One region of the Mesorhizobium sp. J8 genome, then DNA from elsewhere that is predicted to be linked to it. Evidence: predicted binding sites of a transcription regulator. Region 1 holds the regulator's gene; each other region holds the start of a gene.
What was found. The regulator PhoB, encoded in region 1, activates phosphate uptake and scavenging genes when phosphate is short. The targets are predictions, from matches to a motif close to TGTCATNNANCTGTCAT.

Region 1 (7,729 bases):
GCGCCATGGGCATAAGCGAGGATGCCGCGCCGACCGACGTCGGCGACGCCGACATGCGCGCGCTTGCCGCAAAGGCCCGGCAACAGGACGGCCCTGAGCGGGAGGCTTATCGCCGGGCCGGCGAAGCGCTGGGCTTCGGCCTTGGCAGCCTGTTCGCGCTGATCGACCCGGCGCCCGTCGCGATGGTCGGCGTCAGCGCGGCCGCCTTCGACCTGATCGAGCCGGCGCTGAGGAAGGCGATCGCCCAGACCGCCGGCGGCCAGCATTCGGAATCGATCTCCTTCGACACCGAGCCGAACGAGCTGCCGCTGATCCGCGAAGGCTGCGCCATGCGCGCGCTGACCTTCGTCGACCAGGAAATCTTCGCGCCGGGCATGCAGGCGCGAGCGGGCAAGCACGTCGCATAGGCGCAAGGGATATGCTGAGATTCAGGTCAGGCCGAGTCGAGAATGGTGGATTCCGAGAACCGGAACGGAGCGTACTTTTGGGTACGTGAGTACCGGAAGCGCAGGAAGCTGCCATTCGCAGGCCGGCCTCACCTGAATATCTGCATATCCCTAGTCCTCGCGGATGGCATAGCCCGCGCCTCGGATGGTGCGTATGACGTCCGGCATGCGGCCGTTGTTGACGGCCTTGCGCAGCCGCCCGACATGGACGTCCACCGTGCGCTCGTCGATATAGATCGTCTCGCCCCAGACATTGTCGAGCAGCTGGCTGCGCGAGAACACGCGGCCGGGGTGGCGCATCATGAATTCGAGCAGCCGGAACTCGGTCGGGCCGAGCCTGATCTCGCTCTTCTTGCGGTAGACGCGGTGCGATTCGCGGTCGAGCACGATGTCGCCGACCTTGAGCACGCTGGACAGCACCTCCGGCTTGGCGCGGCGCAGCAGAGCCTTGACGCGCGCCATGAACTCCGGCGTCGAGAACGGCTTGACCAGATAGTCGTCGGCGCCGGTGGACAAACCTCGAACCCGATCGCTCTCTTCACCTCGCGCGGTCAGCATGATGATCGGCAGCCGCTCGGTCTCGGGCCGCATCCTGAGACGCCGGCAGAGCTCGATGCCGGAAACCGCCGGCACCATCCAGTCGAGCACGAGCAGGTCGGGAACGTTTTCCTGAAGGCGGATTTCGGCCTCGTCGCCGCGGGTCACCACTTCCACCTGGTAGCCCTCGGATTCGAGATTGTAGCGGAGCAGCACCCCCAGCGGCTCCTCGTCCTCCACCACCATGATGCGTGGCGCGATCATCGGGGTAACCTTTTCGTCAGGCAGCCGGAGCCGACATTGCCGTCTCGTCCTGCTTCGGACGGTTGGCGGGCAATTGCGTGCCGGTCAGCACATAATAGGCGTTCTCGGCGATGTTGGTCACATGGTCGCCGATGCGCTCGAGGTTCTTGGCGCAGAACAGAAGATGCGTGCAAGCGGTGATGTTGCGCGGATCCTCCATCATGTAGGTCAGCAGCTCGCGGAAGACGGCCGTGTATTTGACGTCGATGCGCTCGTCGTCGTTGCGCAGTCTGGCCAGCGCCGTGGCATCGCCCACCGTATATTCCTGGATCACGCCCTGGACCTGGATCAGCACCATCTGCGCCATGGAATCGATCGAATGCGTGAGGTCCCGCGGCGCGGCGCTGACGCCGACCGAGCCGACGCGCTTGGCGATGTTCTTGGCGAGATCGCCGATGCGCTCGAGGTCGCCCGCCATGCGGATCGCTCCCACCACGCTGCGCAGGTCGTCGGCCATCGGCTGGCGCTTGGCGATCAACGTGATGGCGCGGTCGTCAAGCTCGCGCTGTCTCGCGTCCATGATGGCGTCGTCGGAGACGACGCGCTGCGCCAGCGCGTTGTCGCTTTCGAGCAGCGCCCTGGTCGAGGCGCCGACCATCGAGGCGGCGAGGTCGCCCATGTCGTTGATGAGCCGGCTGATCTGCCTCAGATCCTCGTCGAAGGAGGCGACGGTATGTTCGGCCATGATGATGTCCTCGTATGTGCTTAGCCGAAGCGGCCGGTGATGTAGTCCTGCGTGCGCTTCTCGCGGGGCGAGGTGAAGATCTTCTCGGTCCGGTCGAACTCCACCAGTTCGCCCAGATACATGAACGCCGTCTGCCGCGACACGCGCGCCGCCTGCTGCATGTTGTGGGTGACGATGACGATCGTGTAGTCGGCCTGCAATTCGTCGATCAGTTCCTCGATCTTGGCCGTCGACAGCGGATCCAGCGCCGAGGCCGGCTCGTCGAGCAGGATGACCTCGGGCTTCACCGCCACGGTGCGGGCGATGCACAGGCGCTGCTGCTGGCCGCCCGAGAGGCTCTGGCCGCTGGCGTTGAGCTTGTCCTTGACTTCGCTCCAGAGCGCGGCGCGCTTCAGCGCCGACTCGACGCGGTTGTCCATCTCGGCCTTGCTGATCTTCTCGTAGAGCCTGACGCCGAAGGCGATGTTCTCGTAGATCGACATCGGGAACGGCGTCGGCTTCTGGAACACCATGCCGATCTTGGTCCTGAGCAGGTTGAGGTCCTGCGAGCGGTCGAGGATGTTCTTGCCGTCGAGCAGCACCTGGCCCTCGGCGCTCTGTTTCGGATAGAGCTCGTAGATGCGGTTGAGCACGCGCAGCAGCGTCGACTTCCCGCAGCCCGACGGGCCGATGAAGGCCGTCACGCTGCGCTCGGGCAGGGACAGGTTGATGTCCTTCAGCGCCTTCGACTGGCCATAGTAGAAGTTGAGGTTCTTGACCTCGATCTTGGCCTTCTCGACGGTCGTGTCGGGTGCGTTCAGGTCGGTGGACAACATCGGTTTCATCTGTCCTCTCTGCGTCCGGTTAGGCTGCGGGCGAAGATGCTCAGCCCGAGAACCGTCAGGGTGATTATGAGTGCGCCCGTCCAGGCCAGCTGCTGCCATTCCTCGTAAGGGCTGAGAGCGAACTGGAAGATGGTCACCGGCAGGCTGGCCATCGGGGCATTGAGATTGCTCGACCAGAATTGGTTGTTGAGCGCGGTAAAGAGGAGCGGCGCCGTCTCGCCGGAGATGCGGGCGATCGCCAGAAGGATGCCGGTGACGATGCCGGAGAGCGCCGCGCGGTAGGCGACGGAGCGGATCACCACCCAGCGCGGCGCGCCGATGGCCGTGCCTGCCTCGCGCAGCGCGTTGGGCACGAGGTTCAGCATGTCCTCGGTGGTGCGCACCACGACGGGTATCACCAGGATCGACAGCGCGACGGCGCCGGCGATCGCCGAGAAATGCCCCATCGGCCGCACCATCAGCTCGTAGACGAACAGGCCGACGATGATCGAAGGCGCCGACAAAAGGATGTCGTTGATGAAGCGCACCACCGTCGTGAGCCGCGAGAATCGCCCATATTCCGCCATGTAGGTGCCGGCCAGCACGCCGATCGGCGTGCCGACGACGATACCGATGATGGTCATGACGATGCTGCCGTAGATGGCGTTGAGCAGGCCGCCGGCGTCGCCGGGCGGCGGCGTCATTTCCGTGAACACGGCAAGGTTCACCCCCGAGAGCCCCTTGTAGAGCAGGGCGCCGAGGATCAGCGCCAGCCAGGCGAGGCCGATGCCCGCAGCGATGACGCACAGCGCCATCATCACGGCGTTCTTGCGCTTGCGGCTTTGGTGAAGCGATTGGGCAGTCGACATCGGTCAGGCTCCCGTGCGGCTATCGATGCGCAACAGCATGTAGCGTGCGAGCGCGAGGATGATGAAGGTGATGATGAACAGGATCAGGCCGAGCGACACCAGCGAGGATGTATAGAGATTGCCGTCGGCTTCGGTGAATTCGTTGGCGATGGTCGCCGAGATCGTCGTGCCCGGCGCGAACAGCGAGGCGCTGATGCGATGCGCGTTGCCGATGACGAAGGTGACGGCCATCGTCTCGCCAAGCGCTCGGCCGAGGCCCAGCATGACGCCGCCCATGATGCCGACGCGGGTATAGGGAATGGTCACGCGCCGGGTCACTTCCCAGGTCGTGCAGCCGATGCCGTAGGCCGATTCCTTCAGCACCGCCGGCACCGTGTCGAACACGTCCTTGGTGATCGAGGTGATGAAGGGCAGCACCATGATGGCGAGGATCAGCGACGAGGTCAGCAGGCCGATGCCGTAGGGCGGACCGGCAAACAGGCTGGAGAGCCCCGGTATGCCGTGGAAAAGGTTGATGATGAAAGGCTGCACCGTCGTCTGCAGGAACGGTGCGAAGACGAACAGGCCCCAGATGCCGTAGATGATGGAGGGAATGCCGGCGAGCAGTTCGACCGCGATGCCAATCGGGCGGCGGAGCGGGCGCGGGCAAAGCTCGGTCAGGAAGACGGCGATGCCAATGCCGATCGGCACGGCGATGAGGATGGCGATCGCCGAGGTGACGATGGTGCCGTAGATGGGCGCGAGCGCGCCGAAATTCTCGGTGACCGGGTTCCAGGACTCGGTGGTCAGGAAGGAGAAGCCGAATTTCGACAGCGCCTCCCACGAGCCGGCGATCAGCGAGATAGCGACCCCACCGAGCAGAACCAGCACGAGGATGGCGGAAGCGCGCGTGGCCGCCCGGAAGACCATGTCGGTGACGGCGAAGCGGCGCACTGTCGCTTCCCTGGTCCGCATGGCGGACGATGTCGCGGCTTCGGAAATGGCTGTCATTGAGCCCCTCGCATTTCGAAAGAGACAGGAGGGCGCTGGAAGCGCCCCCCTTTGTTCGCCAAGAATTACATGCCGGAGTAGAGCGGCTTGCCGTTCGCGTCGACGATGTCCTTGCTCCACATTTCCTCGACGCTCTTCACGACCGAGTCGGGCATGGGAACGTAGTCCAGGCTGGAAGCCAGCTCGTCGCCCTTGGCATAGGACCAGGCGAAGAACTTGAGCGCTTCGGCCGTAGCCGCCGCGTCGTCCGGCTTCTTGTAGACGAGGATCCAGGTGGCCGAGGTCATCGGCCAGGATTCGGCACCGGCCTGGTTGGCCAGGATGACGCCGTAACCCGGCTGCGAGCTCCAGTCGGCATTGGCCGCGGCGGCCGAGAACGCGGCGGCGGTCGGCTCGACCTTCTTGCCGTCCTTGTTGATCAGGTCGGTATAGGTGAGCTTGTTCTGCTTGGCATAGGCGTATTCGACATAGCCGATCGCGCCACCGGTCTGGGAGACGTTGTTGGCGACGCCTTCATTGCCCTTGGCGCCGATGCCAACCGGCCATTCGAGCGCGGTGTTGACACCGACCTTCGACTTCCAGTCGGCGCTGACGTCGGCCAGGTAGTAGCTGAAGTTGAACGTGGTGCCCGAGCCGTCCGAACGGTGGACGACGGCGATCGCCTGGTCGGGCAGCTTGATGTCGGGGTTGAGCTTCTTGATCGCTTCGTCGTTCCAGTTGGTGATCTTGCCGGCGAAGATGTCGGCCAGCGTCGGGCCGTCGAGCACCAGTTCGCCCGGCTTGACGCCTTCGAGATTGACGACCGGAACGATGCCGCCCATCACCATCGGGAACTGCGCGAGCCCGGTGGAGTCGAGATCCTCGCCCTTCAGCGGCGCGTCGGAAGCGCCGAAGGTCACGGTCTTGGCCTTGATCTGCTTGATGCCGCCGCCGGAGCCGATCGACTGATAGTTGAGACCGATGCCGGTCTCCTTCTTGTAGGCGTCGGCCCACTTTGCATAGATCGGATAGGGGAAGGTGGCGCCGGCGCCGGAGATGTCGGCAGCCATCGCGGCGGCCATGCTAAGGGTTGATGCCGCAGCCATTGCAATCGCAACGGCCGCCGAGCGGATGAAATGTCTCATGTGGCCTGCTCCTGTTCGGAAGATGGTCTTTCGGCACCCGTTCTATCGGCGCCCGGTGAGCGCAATAGCCCTCGATTATTACAGTCGCATGACAGTTTCGTGTCAGCCCGGTAACGTCTGAAAGGGATGCCTGGAGAGGGGGGCGGCGGCCCAGCAAGGACCGGCCGGAGTTTGCGGTGGAAATCAGTAACTTGTCTGACTTTTGAAGGAAAATTATCCCGGCGGCCGCGTCGCGGCCGCCGGGAAATAAAATCCGGACGAGAGCGCGTTGCCTGAGCACCAGAGCGGATCATGGCCTGGCCATCGCCGAAAACAGGTCCGTTGGGGTAGAGTCGACGCTGTTTCTTGTTGGCGGTCGCTGCTCCCGCCCGTAACCGAAGGGCGGAAATCGATGACCACATTGTCCAAGCTTGGCTTTTGCTTTGGTATGGCGCGATCGCACCATACGCGTGCGTCAACGCCTTGATCTCGCCTGCCGCTAAATTCTCTAGCCAGCGTTGCGCCGGGTCTCGACGTCCGACCCCAGCCAGCGCTCGAGCTTTTCGAGCAGCGCCCGCGGACTGATCGGCTTCGGCAGGTAATCGTCCATCCCGGCTTCCAGGCAGCGTTCGCGGTCGCCTTTCAGCGCATGCGCGGTGACGCCCACGATCGGCACATGCGTGCCCATATCCTCCTCGATCCGGCGGATGGCGCCCGTAGCCTCCAGACCGTTCATTTCCGGCATGGACACATCCATCAGGATCATACGCGGATTGAGCCTGCCGAAGGCGTCGAGCGCCTTGCGGCCGTTGCTGACGATCTCGAAGCGGTAACCGGTCTCGCCCAGGATCTGGGTGAACACCAGCTGGTTCACTTCGTTGTCCTCGGCGATGAGGACGTCGAGCCCGCGCTCCGCGTCGGTTGGGCGTGGACGCGCCCGCGCCGGCGGCGGCTGCAGCATGGCGCGCTCCGATGCCGCCGCCGGCGCGGCTCGCGGCGTGCCGGAGTCGGTCGGTTGCGCCGCGGCACCGCTGTGGCGATGACGCTGGATGGTCGCAACCAGCGTCTCTAGGAGGATGGAGGAGCGCGCCGGCTTGATAAGCTGCGCATCGATGCCGAGGTCGCGATAGGTCGTGTTGGCAAGCGACTGGTCGACGGAGGTCAGCATGATGATGGGCGTATGCGCCAAGCCCGCCGTGTTGCGCACGATGCGCGCCATCTCGGCGCCGGTCATGCCGGGCATCTGGTAATCGAGCACCACACAGTCGACCGGCACGCCATAGGCAGCGGCGGCAATCAGCACCTTCAACCCCTCGGCGCCGCTTTCGGCCGCGCAGGAATCGAACGTCCACGACGCCATCTGCTCGCTCAGGATCGAGCGGTTGACGGCATTGTCGTCGACGATGAGCACGCGCGCGCCGGTGACGTCGACCGGCATGATGCGCTGGCCGCCCTGCTCTGCCCGGGGCAGCGTGACCGTGAACCAGAAGGTCGAGCCCTTGCCCTCGGCGCTGTCGACGCCGATCTCGCCGCCCATCATCTCGACCAGCCGCGAGGTGATGGCAAGGCCAAGTCCGGTGCCTTCGTGCCGCCGGGTCGAGGACGTATCGACCTGGCTGAATTTTTCGAACACCAGCTTCAGCTTCTCTTCCGGAATGCCGATGCCGGTATCGGTAACCGATATGGTGAGCCTTGTTCCCGCCGGAACCCGCTCGCCCGTGACGTCGACCAGGACATGGCCTTCGTCGGTGAATTTCACGGCGTTGCCGAGCAGGTTGGTGACGATCTGCCTGACGCGGCCGACATCGCCGACGAACTGACCGTCGAGTCCGGGCTGGATGCGGACGATGAGCTCGAGGTCCTTCTCCTTGGCGCGCGTCGATACCAGCGTCGCCACATCCTCGATCGCCTCGGCGAGATTGAAGGGCGCCGGGTCGAGCACCAGCTGGCCGGCGTCGATCTTGGAGAAGTCGAGGATGTCGTTGATGATGGT
Region 2 (7,729 bases), 3.1 Mb from region 1:
AGGAGCTGTATATGGTAACCAGCGAACCAGACAGTGTCCGCGTAAAAGCCGTCAATGGCCAATGGATCGTGCGCGTCGTCGATGGCGGTAGGCTGACGCAGCAAGTGTTCGATATTCACGCGCAGGCCGAGATTTTTGCCGAGGAGGAACGGCTGCGATTGGGATTGCCTGGGGAGCCGCCAGCCGAGGAGCCGACCGAGCCATTGCCAAGCGGGCGGACTGGCTGACACCTGCCCACGCGGGATTGCTAGCTGCGGCGCCCGTTACCCCAGATGCTCCGCCCTGAGCCGCTCTCTCATCCGCTCAAGCGCCGGCTCGCCGCCGGCCGCGAGTTCATCCGCGATCCGCGCGAGCTTGTCGTCGGCTCTGCGATGTTTGCTGCCCCAGGCGCCCAGCGTCGCCAGCACCGGTAGAAGGTCGATGCCGGCTTCGGTCAGCCGGTAGATCGCCTTCAGTGCGTGCGTCGGGTCGCTGCTGCGCGTGAGGATGCCTTCGTCCTGCAGTGTCTGCAGCCGTTCGGCGAGCGTGCGCGACGAGATGCCTTCATCGGATTGCAGGAACTCGCGAAAATGCCGTTTCCCGGCGAAAGCAAGGTCGCGGATGATGAGCAGCGTCCAGCGGTCGCCGAGCAATTCGAGCGAGAGGTTGATCGGGCAGCCGGACCTTCCCTTGGTCGACATTGGTACGGTTCCATTTTTAAATCACTTTACCATTGACACCGTTCTTGTCTTGCGTCAAATGATTTCAAAAGTAAATCACTAGCGAGGGGACCGGTATGAATCGGCATGCCATCCGCACGATCGTGGTCGTCGGCGCAACCAGCGAAGTCGGCGTCGAGGTCTCGGTCAGGCTAACCGGGGCAGGGCACACGGTGCGCGGTGTCGCCCGCAGCCTGGGCTTTGCCCTCGACGATCAGGCGGCGCTCGATGCCGCCTTCTCGGGCGCCGACAGCGCTTACGTGATGATCCCCTTCGATGTCACCGCGCCCGATCTGCATCGCTTTGAGGACGATGTCGGCGCACGGCTGGCCACCTCCATCGCCAAGGCAGGCCTGCGCCGGGTCGTGCTCCTCAGCGGCCTCAACGCGCATCTCAAGATGGGCACCTCGCTTGGCGCTGCGCTGATGGAAGAGCGGCTCGCAGCGCTGGACCTGGAGGAACTCGTCTATCTGCGCGCCTCCTTCTTCATGGAGAATTTCGTCAAGGGCATGGGCTTCGTCGAGCAGGCGGCGTCCGGCGTCTTCGCCTCGCCCTTCCGTGGCGACCTGCCGATGCCGCTGATCGCCGCCAAGGACGTTGGCGAGCGCGCCGCCGAGCTATTGATCGCCGAGCATTTCCCGGTCCGGCGCGTTGTCGAATTGCACGGCGGCGGCCGCTACACGCTCGAACGGGCCACCACGATCCTGGGCCGGGCGATCGGCAAGGTTGTCACCTATCATCAAGCGCCGTTCGCCGATGCGCGGGCCGGCATGGTCGCCAATGGCATATCGGCGAGTTTTGCCGATGCGCTGGGCGAAACAGCGGCAAGCTTCAATCGAGGCGAGCGCTGGGCGCTGGAAGCCCCCTCTGCCGAAAATGCCACGCCGACAAGCTTCGAAGCCTGGGCGCAGGCTTTCGCCCGTTCGCGCGCCGCGGCCTGAGCCTTCACAGGCAGCCAATTCCTAACGAGGGAGACCGGACATGAAAAAGCTCATCCTGCAGATGCAGATGTCGGTCGACGGTTTTGTCGGCTCCGACGAGGGCCATCGCTGGCAGCTCTGGGAGTGGGGCGACGACAGCGCCTGGGACGAGGGGCTTAAGCAGGACTTCAACGCCGTCTTCACGACCGTCGACACTATCCTCTTGAGCCGCAAGATGGCTGAGGAGGGCTATCTGACCCATTGGGGCAATGCGGCGAAGAAATATCCGCAGGATCCCTTCTATGCCTTCGCACGACGCATCGTCGAGGTCGAGAAGGTGGTGGCGAGCGACAAGCTCGAGGCTTCGCGCTGGGAGCGCACGCGGGTCGTGAGCGGCGACCTGCCGCGCGAGGTGCAAAGGCTGAAACAGGGCGAGGGCGGCGACATCGCCGTGTTCGGCGGGGCCGGCTTTGCCTCTGCGCTGATCGCCGCCGGCCTCGTCGACGAGTTCCAGCTCTTCATCAATCCGGCGGTGCTGGGCAGCGGCCGCCGCGTCTTCGGCAAGGGCGGCTTTGGCAGGTTGAAGCTCCTCGGCTCGAAGCCCTATGCTTGCGGCATGGTGGTGAGCCGCTACGCGCCGGAGCGATGAGAGGCGGCAATCGAGACCGTGCTACGCTGATTCAATCCGGCAGCGCGCCCTGCTAACTGCCTGTTTGGCCCGGGCTTTCTCGGATCGGCTGGGAGCCTCTTCCGGTGACCAGCCGCAGGTGGCCGGCTGGCCGACCGCGGCCAGGCTGCATGATCGTTGCCCGCGGCGACGAACCAGCGGGCCTCACGCGATGTCAGGCCGATAAGCACCCGGCCGGCATATTCCGCCGGCGCCCCATTGCCCGCATCGAACATCGCCCAGCTGCTCCCGGGAGGCTCCTGCACCGCGACGAACCTCATCGGAGACTCCATCCGTGAAGAGACGGGCAAGATAGCAGGCGCGGCTTGGCGTCCCTATGACGTGGCTCACATTGGCACACATTTGCGGTGGATAGCAGAGTTCCGGGCGGGAGCAGACTTTTATGCCGCCTTGGCGGTCGTTCACTGCCCCGCCTGATCGGCGTCGGTCAGCGTGCCGAGGAAGGCGACGATGTCGTCGATCTCGGCGTCGGTCAGCGCCGGCTTGTCGCCGGGTTTTCTGCCGTTGAACGGCGGATCGGTGTTGAGATTCGGCCAGTAGGCTTTTGGCAGGTCGTCGAATTTGTCGACCGTGCCGTCGGCCTTTTTCGGATACCAGCGCGCGGGATCGCTGTCGCGGCTGGCGTAGAAGGCGACCGCCTCCCGCAGCGTGTGGAAATAACCATTGTGGAAGAAGCTCTTGCGCAGCGCCACGTTGCGCAGAGTGGACGTCTTGAACAGGCCGCAATAGTCGGCGCGGCCCTTGAAGTCGGTGCGCAGCGGACCGCACAAGCCGAGGTCGACATAATTCGGATCGGCATTGGCGGGGATTGCCGGATTGCGCGGCACGGCGATCGCGATCAGGCCGTAGTCGGTGAATTGCGGCGGCTCGCCGTCATTGGCCGGTTCGCTCAAATGGCAGCTCGCGCAATTGCCCTTCGCCTCATCCTCGAACAGCATGCGGCCGCGCAATTCCTGCGCGGAAAGCTGTGCCTTGCCGGCGAGGAAGGCGTCGTAGCGGCTGGAATAGGGATAGAAATCGGCGCTGCTTTGCTCGAAGGTGCCGAGCGCTTCCAACGCGGCGTCGAAGGCGTCCTGCGGATGATCGAAGACATCGGCGCCGAACGCTGCCTTGAAAGCGTCGGCATAGGGCGCCTTGCGCAGGCTGGCGACCACGGCGCCCTCATCCTTGTTGCCCATCTCGAAGGGCGACAGCAGTGGAATCCTCGCCTGGTCCTTGCCGTGGTCGGCGCGGCCGTCCCAGGTCAGGCCTCCGGTCGGGCCGTTGTCGACGCTCTCGTCGCCTTCGTCCTCGGAGTCGTAGAAATGTTCGGTGAAGGCTGGCGCCTGCAGGTAGCGCAGCGACGGCACGGCGCGAACGCCGGGTCGGTCGAGATTGGCTCCGCCCATCTCGACCGGCGAAGCCGAGGCCGGCCCGAAGGCGTGGTTGGGATCATGGCAGGACGAGCAGGCCTGCTTGCCCGAGGCCGAGAGAGACGGATCGAAGAACATCTGCCGCCCCAGCGCCGTCAGCGCGTCGGCGCGGGCATAGGCTTCCTGGCGCGACATCGGGCCGGGATGGACGCCGGAAGGTTCCGCGGTGTTGGCAGGTGCGGTCAGGCCGACGATCGAAGCTGCCAGAAGGGCGATCGCGCGGTTTTTTTTCCGTCCCAACGTCTGCGGCGACATCGTTGATTTCCCTCGCCCGGTTTCGTTCACGACGTAAGGCCCGATTTTCGCGACGTAGGGATCAAGTGCAACGGATTGATGACTGGCCGTCTCGCTCACGAAACCGTGTTCGGACGCGACAGAACTGTCACATAGGTGACAAGGCGCCGAAGTAGCTGGGCATCAATGCAGCTGCATTCCTGCATTGCCGTCCTCCAGCCATTCCCAAGCCACGAGGCATTTCCCGATGACCCGAACCTTTCTCTCACTTTGCCTCGCCTCCACGGCGCTGGCATCGTTCTCCGCTGCTGCCCAGGCGGCTCCTCCCGGCTATGACAAGATCGACACCGTCGTCGTCATCTACGCCGAGAACCGCAGCTTCGATAACCTCTATGGAGGCTTCCCCGGCGCCAATGGCCTGGCTAACGTTTCGCCCGAGCAGGCGCGCCAGCTCGACCGCGACGGCAAGCCGCTTTCCGAGCTGCCGCCGGTCTGGGGCGGCTTGACCGGAAAGGGTGTGACGCCGGCGGTGACGGAAGCGCAGAGCGCGCATCTCGCCAACGCGACCTTCGCCATCGACGATCCCAAGGGATTCAACGAGGGTACCAGCGTCGTCACGCACGATCTCTGGCACCGCTTCTACCAGGAACAGATGCAGATCGACGGTGGCCGGAACGACAAGTTCGTCGCCTGGGCCGATTCCGGCGCGCTGGTCATGGGCCATTACGACGGCTCCAACCTGCCGATGTGGAACGTCGCCAAGAAATATGTGCTGGCCGACAATTTCTTCCAAGGCGCCTTCGGCGGCTCCTTCCTCAACCACTTCATGCTGGCTTGCGCCTGCGCACCTTATTATCCGAATGCCGATACCAGCCCGGTAAAGGGCCAGATCGCCGCCGTCGAAGCGGATGGCGTGACGCTGAAGCCGGCCGACAATTCGCCGGCCTCTGCGCTGAGCGGCGTGCCGAAATTCGCCAGTGACGGCGCCATCACGCCCGACTTCTATGCTGTCAACACCATGCAGCCGCCTTACCAGCCGAGCGCCAACAAACCGGCCGAGGGCGGCGACAAGGCGCTGGCCGACCCGGCTGCACCCACCACGCTGCCGCCGCAGCACGAGATCACCATCGGCGATCTATTGTCGCTGAAGGGCATTTCCTGGGCCTGGTATGCGGGCGCCTGGCAGGCGGCGCTCGACGGCAAGAACGCGACGCCGGTGCCGAACTTCCAGTTCCACCACCAGCCCTTCAACTATTTCGCCGCCTATGCGCCGGGCACCGCCGCGCGGGCCGAGCATCTCAAGGATGGCGGCCTCGACGGCGTCGAGTTCATCAAGGCGATCGACGACGGCAAGCTGCCGGCCGTCACCTTCTACAAGCCACAGGGCAACCTCAACGAACATGCCGGCTATGCCGATGTGACCTCGGGCGACCAGCACCTGGCCGACCTCGTCGCGCATCTGGAGAAGAGCCCGCAATGGGCGCATATGCTGGTGGTCATCACCTATGACGAGAATGGCGGCTTCTGGGACCATGTCGCGCCGCCCAAGGCCGACCGCTGGGGCCCAGGCAACCGGATCCCGGCCTTCATCATCTCGCCCTATGCGAAGATGGGCATGGTCGACCACACGCAGTACGACACCACCTCGATCCTGCGCTTCATCACCAACCGTTATGACCTGCCGGTGCTGCCCGGCATCGTCGCCCGCGACAAGGCGCTGCGCAACAACGACCAGCCGCCGATGGGCGATCTGACGGCGGCGCTGGATCTGACGAAGTAGCGTTTCAGGACTTGGACTCCTCGCTCATGAAATGGGGAGAGGGGTCCGCGAAGCGGGCGGAGAGGGCGCCTTCGTAGAGGCGCTCCCCGTCTCGGCTTCGTCGAACCACCTTTCCCCATTGCATGGGGCGAGGAAACGCCATTCGCCTACGGCCTGCGTCGGCGATTGCCTCAGTGAATTCACGTCCGCTATTGATGCTCATCCCGATCGGACGGAGATTATACGATGGCGGAACTGAAGGTCAGAACCCGCAACGCCGGCGCGCTTGCCGTCTTGCCGCCGGGCGGCCTGCCCACGGTGACGACGCCCACCGGCGGCATGGTCGATGTCGTCACCCAGGTGAGTGCTCCGGGCTTCAGCCCACTCGACCTGCTCTATGCCTCCTCGGCCGCCTGCATGGTGCTCAGCGCCCGCATCGCCGCCACCCGCCTGGGTCTCGCCGACCGGCTCGGCGAGGTGAAGGCGGGGGTCACCGGCGACAAGGCGAAGGACGAGCCCTCGCGGGTCGAAACCTTCCACGTCAAACTGGAAATCACCGGCGACCTCGATACAGCAACGAAGCAGCGGATAATCGCCGACGCCGAGGACATCTGCACCGTCTCCAACACGCTGCGCGGCGCGCCCGCGCTTCACGCGACGTTGGGGTGAGGGCGATGGCGCATCTTTCGCCGATCGACTACGCGACCGCCTCGGACGACATCCGCGCGGAGCACGACCGCGAGCTGGCGCTCCGCGGCCGCATGACCAACATGAAGCGCATCCTGCTCCACTCGCCGGCCGCGCATCGCATCTACGCCGAATGGTTCACGCTGCGTGACCTTCTCAAGCCCACGCTCGACGACCGCGCCATCTGGCTGTTCTCGAAGGCGATCGCCGAGACGATGCGCGCCGAGATCCCCGTGACCTTCTTTCGTCGCGCATTGATCCAGAGCGGGCTCGATCCCGATGCGATCGAGCCGACGGTCGACGAAGCGCTGTTGATCAAGTTCGGGAAGGTCGTCGCGGCGAACGCCAACGCCGTCCCCGACGAGACCTGGGCCGCGCTCAAGGCGCGCTATGACGAGACGCTGCTGGTCAACCTCACCGCCTTCGCCGGCATCATGGCGGCGACCTGCGTGTTCACCAATGCGGTGAAGGTGGACCTTGATCCGGAGCTGGAGAGGTATCGCAGAAAGGGTTGAGGCCGAAATCCTTCGCGCCCCCCTCTGTCCTGCCGGACATCCACAAGGGGGGAGATTGGCTGTCGTTGCCGCTTTCGCCAATCGCCAGCGTCGCAAGAAAGAGCGCCGCCGCCCAAGCTGCCAATCTCCCCCCAAGTGGGGGAGATGTCCGGCAGGACAGAGGGGGGCGCTGTCCCTCCAGCTTCTCCAATGGATCTCACTCACCTCCGCAGGAATCGGGTGGCAGATGCACATCCTTCGCCCCACTTTGATGGCAAGCAAGGAGGCGCACCCATGACCATCCATTCCCTCGACACCAAACGCGCCAGCCGCTCCGCTGAAGCCCGCGTCGCCGCGCAAGACTGGCGCAACCTCGTCTCTGACCTCAACGCCCATGGCTCAGCCGTCATGCCCGGCCTGCTGTCAGCGGGAGAATGCGCCGACATCGCCGGCCTCTATCCGCATGAGGAGCATTTCCGCAGCCATGTGGTGATGGCCCGCCATGGCTTCGGCAAAGGCGAATATCGCTATTTCAAATACCCGTTGCCTGACCTGATCGAGGGTCTGCGCTCAGCCCTCTATCCGCGCCTTGCCACCGTCGCCAATGATTGGAACGAGAAGATGGGCGTGGCGCTTCGCTATCCCGCCGATCACGCCGCCTTCCTGAAGCGCTGTCATGACGAAGGCCAGACGAGGCCGACGCCGTTGCTTCTCCAATACGCTCCCGGCGACTTCAACTGCCTGCACCAGGACCTCTACGGCGCGCTCGCCTTTCCGCTGCAGGTGGCGATCCTGCTGTCCGAGCCCGGCGAGGATTTCACCGGCGGCGAGTTCGTG
Region 3 (7,729 bases), 2.9 Mb from region 1:
CCGATAACGATTTTGCGGTACGCAGCTTCGAGAATGTCGGCGCCTGGATTCTCGGCCGCAACATGTTCGCGCCGAGCCGCGGCGAATGGCCGGACGACGATTGGAAAGGCTGGTGGGGCCCCAACCCACCCTATCACGTGCCGACCTTCATTCTGACGCATCACAAGCGCGCGCCGATCGAGATGGATGGCGGCACAACGTTCTACTTCGTCACCGAAGGCATCCATTCGGCGCTCGAGCAGGCGAAGGCAGCCGCCGGCGGCAAGGACGTGCGCGTCGGCGGCGGCGTCTCGACCGTCCGTCAATATCTGCAGGAGAGCTTGATCGACGAGATGCATCTGGCGATCTCGCCTGTCCTGCTCGGCTCGGGCGAGCATCTGTTCGCCGGTCTCGACATGCTGAAGCGGGGATACCGTTGCACCGGGCAAGTGGCGACCGCCGATGCAACGCATGTGATGATCGGGCGGGTGTAGTTACAGCTCTTTCTCCCTGTTCACGGGGAGCAATCCGACAGGGCAATGAGGGCAGCGCTGCCGGTCGGAGATTAGCGACGGGCTACCCATGGTATTCCGCCTGCGCGACGAATTGCAGCTCAATCGCCGGCGCCGGCGCTGCCCTCATCCGCCCTTCGGGCACCTTCTCCCCGTGGAACGGGGAGAAGGAAAAGTGCTCAATACTTCTGCGGCACGTAAAGCTCGCGCGGCAGCACCTGGCGCTCGTAGTCCGGGTTAAAGACACGCTCCGGCAGCGTGATCTCCTCATGCGGCACTTCCTCGTAGGGCATCTGCTGCAACAGATGGTCGATGCAGTTCAGCCGCGCGCGCTTCTTGTCGTTGCCCTCGACGATGAACCAGGGCGCTTCCTTGATGTTGGTGCGGGCGAAGGTCTCTTCCTTGGCCTTGGTGTATTGCTCCCAGCGCACGCGCGACTGCAGGTCCATGGGCGACAATTTCCACTGTTTCATCGGATCGTGGATGCGCATCAGGAAGCGCATCTGCTGCTCCTCGTCGGTGATCGAGAACCAGTATTTCACCAGCGTGATGCCGGAGCGGACCAGCATGCGCTCGAATTCCGGCACGTCGTGGAAGAACTCCTCGACCTGATCCGGCGTGGCAAAGCCCATCACGCGCTCGACGCCGGACCGGTTGTACCAGGAGCGGTCGAACAGCACGATCTCTCCGCCCGCCGGCAGATGCGGCACGTAGCGCTGGAAATACCATTGCGACTTCTCGCGCTCCGTCGGTGCCGGCAACGCCACGACGCGGGCGATGCGCGGATTGAGCCGCTGCGTGATGCGCTTGATGACGCCGCCCTTGCCGGCGGAGTCGCGGCCCTCGAAGACCACCACCAGCTTCTTCTTGTGGTAGGCGACCCATGACTGCAGCTTGATCAACTCGGATTGCAGCCTGAGCAGCTCGCGGAAATATGTCATCCGCTCGATGGAAGGCGGGTGCGACTTCTTGTAGATCTTGGCGATCTCCAGCGAGAGCGCCGGTTCGGAAAGCTCCAGTTCATAGTCCTCGTCGAGCGTGTCCTCAAGTTCGGCTTCGAGCCAGTCCTTCGCCCCGGAATTCGGTTTCGAGTCATTCATCGCGCAGCTCCGTCTGCCTGTCAGCCATCATCGCCTCGGAATCCGCGCCGGCTCCGGACGGACATTCCTTGAGCCGACTGAGATACAGAGGCGCGGTGACGGTTTTATTGCAATCGGCCGGCGGCGAGCATCGACATAGAAGATATGTGATCGACCCGTATCGATAGCGGGGCGACAAGCGGCAGGAATTGTCCTACAAATCCCCTCACCTCTTCCGGGCGCTCACCACGGCGCTTCTTCAAACAAAATCGCGAGGACAGACATGGAATACCGCACGCTGGGCCGATCCGGCTTAAAAGTCTCGACGTTGACGCTTGGCACCATGACCTTCGGCGGCACCGGTCCGTTCGCCGCTGTCGGCAATTCCGACCTGGCGGAGGCCGGGCGCATCATCGACACCTGCATCGATGCCGGCATCAACCTCATCGACACGGCAAACGTCTATTCCAACGGATTGTCGGAAGAGATCATCGGCGAGGCGCTTGGCGGCAAGCGCAAGAACGATGTGCTGATCGCGTCCAAGGCGCGCATGCGCATAGGCTCAGGCCCGAACGACGAGGGTCTGTCGCGACATCATCTCATCCGTGAATGCGAAAAGAGCCTGAAGCGGCTCAGGACCGATGTCATCGACGTCTATTTCGTCCACCAATGGGATGGGCTTACCCCGGTAGAGGAGACCATCGCGGCGCTCGACACCTTGGTCAATCAGGGCAAGATCCGTTACATCGGCTGCTCCAACTGGTCGGGCTGGCAGGTGATGAAGGCGCTTGCCGTAAGCGACCGCCGCCACCAGGCCCGCTTCGTCACCCAGCAGATCCACTACACGCTGGAAGCGCGCGAGGCCGAGTATGAACTGCTGCCGATCTCGGTCGACCAGGGCCTCGGCGTGCTGGTCTGGAGCCCGCTGGCGGGCGGGCTGCTCTCCGGCAAATACCACCGCGACAGCCCGACGGCGCGCCAGCTCGGCGGGTGGAAGGAGCCGCCGATCCGTGACGAGGACCGCCTGTGGCGCATCGTCGACGCGCTCACCGACATCGGTAACGCGCGAGGGGTGTCGGGAGCGCAAGTCGCGCTTGCCTGGCTGCTCGACCGTCCGGCCGTAAGTTCGCTGGTGATCGGCGCGCGCAACGAGACGCAGCTCAAGGACAACCTGGCCGCGGCCAACCTTTCGCTCTCCGAGGAAGAAAGGCAGCGCCTCGACGCCGTCAGCCGGCCGCCGGTGCTCTATCCTTACTGGCACCAGCAGTTCACGGCCCGGGACCGTTTCGGGCCGGCCGATCAGGTGCTCGACCGCAGCGCCATTTGACTGATGGTCAGCCTGCGATGTAGCGCCAGACTTCCGCGTCGGGCTTAATCTGTCCGCTCAGCACGAAATATTTGTAGAGGACGAGCAGCGAGATCGCCTGCTCCTCCTGCTCATTGCCGAATTGGCGGCAATAGGCATTGGCGGCGGCGGTTATCCGGCCCGCCTCGGCGGGATGTTTTTCGAAATAGGCCACCTTGTCGACAAGGTCGGAGAAATCCGGCTGCAGCGGCACGTAGTGCACGTTGGGCTCGACCCGGGCTTCCGCAAACCAGGTTTCGTAGGTCGGCTCCGGCATCAGGCAGAGCGAATTGGAGCTCATGATCCATTTCAGGTTCGTCGCGACGTCGTTGCCCTCCAGCGAGACGATGTAGCGATAGCGGCGCTGCTGCTCGATATTCAGGAACGGCTTGCGGTATCCGTCCGGCGCGTCGGCCCGGTGGGAACCCGCATCGCAAATCGGCAGGTTGGCCGCCTTTTCCACGAAGCGGGTGCGAAGCGGATTGTTGAGATGACCGCGCCAGACCACCATCGGGCGCTTGTCGGCGAAAGACAGCTTGTCGGGCGGCATATAGAAGTGACGGAACTTGTTCAGCTTCATCAGCACGCCGTTCGCATTGTCGTCGCCGATGGGCCGGTCCTTGACGATCCTCGGGAGCTCCGGAACGCCGACGACGTCGCCGAATTCGAAATCGATCAGCAGGCCGGGATCGAAATAGCGGGCGAATTCCTTGAGGTCGTAATAATACATGCTGGAAGAGGTCGGCAGCTTGCCGATGGCTATGGCGTCCGGACTGGGCACGAACGGCTGTTCCAGCTTGTTGTAATAGTTCAGTCTCTCGCGGACCGTGTTGCCCGAAAGCCTTGCCTGCTCAAGCCGGCTGGCCAAGCGGTCGCGGAACAGCGATTGCGGTGCGCGGTCACGCGCGAAATTGCGCGCGTAGTAGAACAGCTTTGCGGCGGTTCGTGAGAGTGAGGCCATGCGTCCGCGAGTTCAGCAAGATGGTCAATGGTAGTCAGCCTTCATCCCCCTCGTCTCCTACAGCATTCTCCCGGCAATGTTGCAAGCCGCTAATGCGATTGGCCACACGACAACTTACGCGGCGACGACGGCGAACCCTCTTGCACGCAAGCCCCGCCGGTCGTCATGCAAGGAGTTGACAAGCCGATCGCGACTGCCCGCGATGTGAGCCGAAAGCAGCCGTGCCGCTTCGTCGGCATCGCCGCTCCTGACGGCGGCGAGGATGGCGTGGTGCTCGGCCCAGGCGCGTCCGAGCGCCCTTTCATCCCGTACCTCCAACCAACGTGCCCGCGACAGCCTCGTCATCGCGTCGCGTACCGCCCTGAGCAGAAACTCGTTGCCGGAAAGCCTCGCCAATTCGATGTGGAAATCCATTCCGACGCGATGCCATTCCTCGCGTGGCGTCTCGACATCGCACGAATCGAGCATCGCCGCGATCACCTCGATCCCGCTACGGTCTTCGAGCGCCGCCGTCAGGCGAACCGCGGCCACCTCGACGGCCTCGCGATAGACGGCGATCTGTCCGAGCTCGGCAAGATTGATCGGCGCGACCGTCCAGCCGCGACCGTCGCGGCCGATCAGCCCTTCGGTTTCCAGACGCAGCAGCGCCGCCCGCACCGGCGTGCGCGACGCGCCGAACCGGCTCTCGATCCAACGCTCGGTCAAACGTTCGCCCGGACCGATCTCCAGCCCGAGGATCATCTCGCGAAGCTGCCTTTCGACATTCTGCATCTGTGACATTGTCGCTCCGCTCTTCAAAGCCGCATTGACAGCGGCACCCGCCAGGTCCATGACGGATACCATCTTGGTATCCCAAGTCGGTATTCGTAACAACCCTAGCATTGGCATGCGCGACATGACGCCCAGCGAATCCGGACAGAGCGGCTTCAACATTCATTGGCGGCGCAACCTCGCCGTCTGCTTCGCCGGCTCGTTCAGCACGCTTATCGCCATGACGCTGCTGCTTCCGTTCCTGCCGCTTTACGTCGAGCAACTCGGCGCCGAGGGCCACGCAGCGATCGTGCAGTGGTCAGGTGTCGCTTATGGCGCGACCTTCTTCGCGGCAGCGCTGGTCGCACCCTTGTGGGGGCGGCTGGGCGACCGCTACGGCCGCAAGCTGATGCTGGTGCGCGCTTCGTTCGGCATGGCGATCTGCATGTCGCTGACCGGCATGGTCCAGAGCGTCTGGCAGCTGGTGCTGCTGCGGCTGCTGATCGGTTTTGCCGGCGGCTATTCCTCGGGTTCGACGATCCTGGTGGCGATGCAGACGCCGAAGGAGCGCTCCGGCTGGGCGCTCGGCGTGCTGGCGGCGGGCATCACGGCAGGCTCGCTGGTCGGACCGCTGCTCGGCGGCCTGCTGCCGCCGCTGATCGGCATCCGCGCGACCTTCCTGCTGTCCGGCGGCGTGATCTTCCTGGCGTTCTTGGCGACGACTTTCCTGATCAAGGAAAATCCGCCGGCACCCAAGCCCGCCTCGACAGCGAAGCCGAGAAGCGGCTGGTCGCAGATCCCCGACAAGCGGCCGATCGTCGCCATGCTGACCACCGGCATGCTGCTCGCCTTCGCCACAATGTCGATCGAGCCGATCATCACAGTCTACGTGCAGCAGCTCGTCGAGGACCAGAGCAAGGTGACCATGGTCGCGGGCGTCGTCATGTCCGCGGCGGCGCTCGGCACGATCCTGTCTTCATCCTGGCTGGGCAAACTCGCCGACCGCGTCGGCCACTGGAACGTCGTGGTCGGCGCCCTTGCCGTCTCAGCCCTACTGCTTGTTCCCCAAGCTTTCGTCACCAACGGCTGGCAACTGATCGGCCTGCGCTTCCTGATGGGCCTGGCGCTGGGCGGATTGCTGCCCTGCATCACCAGCGTCATCCGGCACAACATCCCCGACGGGATCGGCGGCAACGTGCTTGGCCTGGCGATCTCGGCGCAATATGTCGGCCAGGTCGCGGGACCGCTGTCCGGCGGCTTCGTCGGCGGGCATTTCGGCATGCGCTCGGTGTTTCTGGGTACGGCGGTGCTGATGGCGCTGGGTGCTGCCTACAACTGGATTGTTCAGTCGCGCCGGGCACGGCATATGCTGGTTGAGGCTGGCGAATCCTGACGGACGCCTCGCCCAACCGCAGCACGGAGCATCCAGGTGAGCCTTACCGGGCAAGTATCAAACGGCGGGAGCCGGATCCTCGTGCTGGCAGCCGGCCTCGTCGGCGCGGCCGGCGTGGCGCTGTCGGCAGCGGCCGCGCATCGCGGCGGCGCCTTCACCGGCACCGCGGCCAATTTCCTGCTGATGCATGCGCCGGCCTTCCTGGCCATCGGCCTCGCCGGCGGCAACCGCTGCCTCAGAATTGCCGGCCTCGTCCTGCTCGCGGGACTGCTCCTGTTCTGCGGCGATCTGCTCGCCCGCGACTTCCTCGGTTCGCGGCTGTTTCCAATGTCGGCGCCGATCGGCGGCACCCTGCTGATCGCCGGCTGGGTGGCGATCGCCGTCTCGACGCTGTGGCGCCCGCGGCCGTAGGTTATTTCCGACGACTTTCAATGGCGCGCCGCTTGTGCTTGCGCGCCAGCAGGTCGTTGGCGCGGCGCCGTTCGGGCTGCTCGGTTCCTGGTGTGATGCCCCAATAGTTGCGGTAGATGTCCTGAAACAGATGACCGATCGGATGCATGGCTGTTCTCCTCGTATTGAATCGATCCAACACATAGATGCGGAAAAGAGCGGCAGTTCAGCTGCGCTTGCGCTCCACGAGAAAGCGCGGCTCGCGGCGCCACGGACCCAACCTGCCTCTCCGCTTCTCGCTGACAGCGGCCGAGATGATACCCCAGTCGTTGCGGTAGACGTCCTCGAACAAATAGCTCACCGGATGCATGGCACCCTCCTGTCAAAGCCACTCCCCGTGGAGCAGAACTTGGACCGATTCAAATTATACTCCTCGATCACCTGACGTCAAGCGAAATTTGAATCGATCCAACAAAAATGTTAGATGACCGGCGGCAATTCAGCGGTCATGTTCGTCGCGTGACCGGATTCGGAGGAACGACATGGCATCACTCCTCGAAGGCCAGGCAAGACCGATCAGGCTGGCCGACATCGCCAAGGCCGCCGGCGTCTCACACGGCACGGCCTCGAATGTTTTCAGCCGGCCCGAGATCGTGCGCGCCGAAGTGCGCGAGCGGGTCAAGGCGGTCGCGGAGCAGATGGGCTATGCCGGCCCGGACCCGAAAGGCCGACTGCTGCGCGCCGGCAAGGTCAACGCCATCGGCGTTGCCACCACCGAACCCCTCTCCTACTTCTTCGACGATCCGTTCGCGCGCGTGATGATGGCCGGCATTTCCGAAGCCTGCGACGCCACCGGAGCGGGCATCGCGCTGGTATCGGCCGCCAATCAGGAAAAGCTCGCCTGGAATATTCAGAGCGCGCTCGTCGACGGTTTTGTGCTGTTCTGCATCGAAGGCGGCTCGCGGCTTGTCGACCTGACACGCGAGCGCAAGCTGCCCTTCGTCGCGCTGGAGCTCGGCTTCCAGGACGAGACCGTATCGGCGATCGGCGTCGACAATGTCGCCGGCGCGCGGCTCGCCGCGCGCCACCTCGCCGAGCTTGGCCATCGCCGCTTCGCAGTCCTGTCACTCGGCTTCGCCGACGATCGCACCGGCTTCGCCACGCCGGAAGTGGTGCGCAGCGCCGTCTATACCGGCACGCGCGATCGCCTTGCCGGCTATTTCGAGGAGCTTTCCCGCTTCGGCATCGATACGGCGACTATCCCGGTCTATGAGACCGAGAACGAGGAAAAAAGCACCAGGGCCGGCCTCGAGGCGATCT

Region 2: MJ8_RS11950 (acid phosphatase) is a predicted target of PhoB. The motif match lies at 4,041-4,057, and genes of this name have one in related genera.
Region 3: ppk2 (polyphosphate kinase 2) is a predicted target of PhoB. The motif match lies at 1,687-1,703, and genes of this name have one in related genera.

The regions. Positions count from the first base shown of each region.
Region 1 is NZ_AP024109.1:6,164,762-6,172,490, forward strand. Features, by position in the region: gene MJ8_RS29455 (ROK family protein) at 1-407, shown strand, start outside; gene phoB (phosphate regulon transcriptional regulator PhoB) at 558-1,247, opposite strand; gene phoU (phosphate signaling complex protein PhoU) at 1,264-1,971, opposite strand; gene pstB (phosphate ABC transporter ATP-binding protein PstB) at 1,992-2,795, opposite strand; gene pstA (phosphate ABC transporter permease PstA) at 2,792-3,643, opposite strand; gene pstC (phosphate ABC transporter permease subunit PstC) at 3,647-4,633, opposite strand; gene pstS (phosphate ABC transporter substrate-binding protein PstS) at 4,699-5,757, opposite strand; gene MJ8_RS29490 (response regulator) at 6,245-7,729, opposite strand, start outside.
Region 2 is NZ_AP024109.1:2,572,396-2,580,124, forward strand. Features, by position in the region: gene MJ8_RS11925 (hypothetical protein) at 12-227, shown strand; gene MJ8_RS11930 (winged helix-turn-helix transcriptional regulator) at 264-680, opposite strand; gene MJ8_RS11935 (NmrA family NAD(P)-binding protein) at 776-1,639, shown strand; gene MJ8_RS11940 (dihydrofolate reductase family protein) at 1,680-2,267, shown strand; gene MJ8_RS11945 (cytochrome-c peroxidase) at 2,708-3,973, opposite strand; gene MJ8_RS11950 (acid phosphatase) at 4,200-5,732, shown strand; gene MJ8_RS11955 (OsmC family protein) at 5,958-6,380, shown strand; gene MJ8_RS11960 (hypothetical protein) at 6,386-6,913, shown strand; gene MJ8_RS11965 (2OG-Fe(II) oxygenase) at 7,187-7,729, shown strand, end outside.
Region 3 is NZ_AP024109.1:3,256,797-3,264,525, reverse strand. Features, by position in the region: gene MJ8_RS15550 (dihydrofolate reductase family protein) at 1-473, shown strand, start outside; gene ppk2 (polyphosphate kinase 2) at 671-1,591, opposite strand; gene MJ8_RS15540 (aldo/keto reductase) at 1,854-2,897, shown strand; gene MJ8_RS15535 (glycosyl transferase family 90) at 2,905-3,876, opposite strand; gene MJ8_RS15530 (GntR family transcriptional regulator) at 3,991-4,656, opposite strand; gene MJ8_RS15525 (MFS transporter) at 4,772-6,019, shown strand; gene MJ8_RS15520 (DUF423 domain-containing protein) at 6,101-6,430, shown strand; gene MJ8_RS15515 (hypothetical protein) at 6,432-6,578, opposite strand; gene MJ8_RS15510 (hypothetical protein) at 6,636-6,779, opposite strand; gene MJ8_RS15505 (LacI family DNA-binding transcriptional regulator) at 6,952-7,729, shown strand, end outside.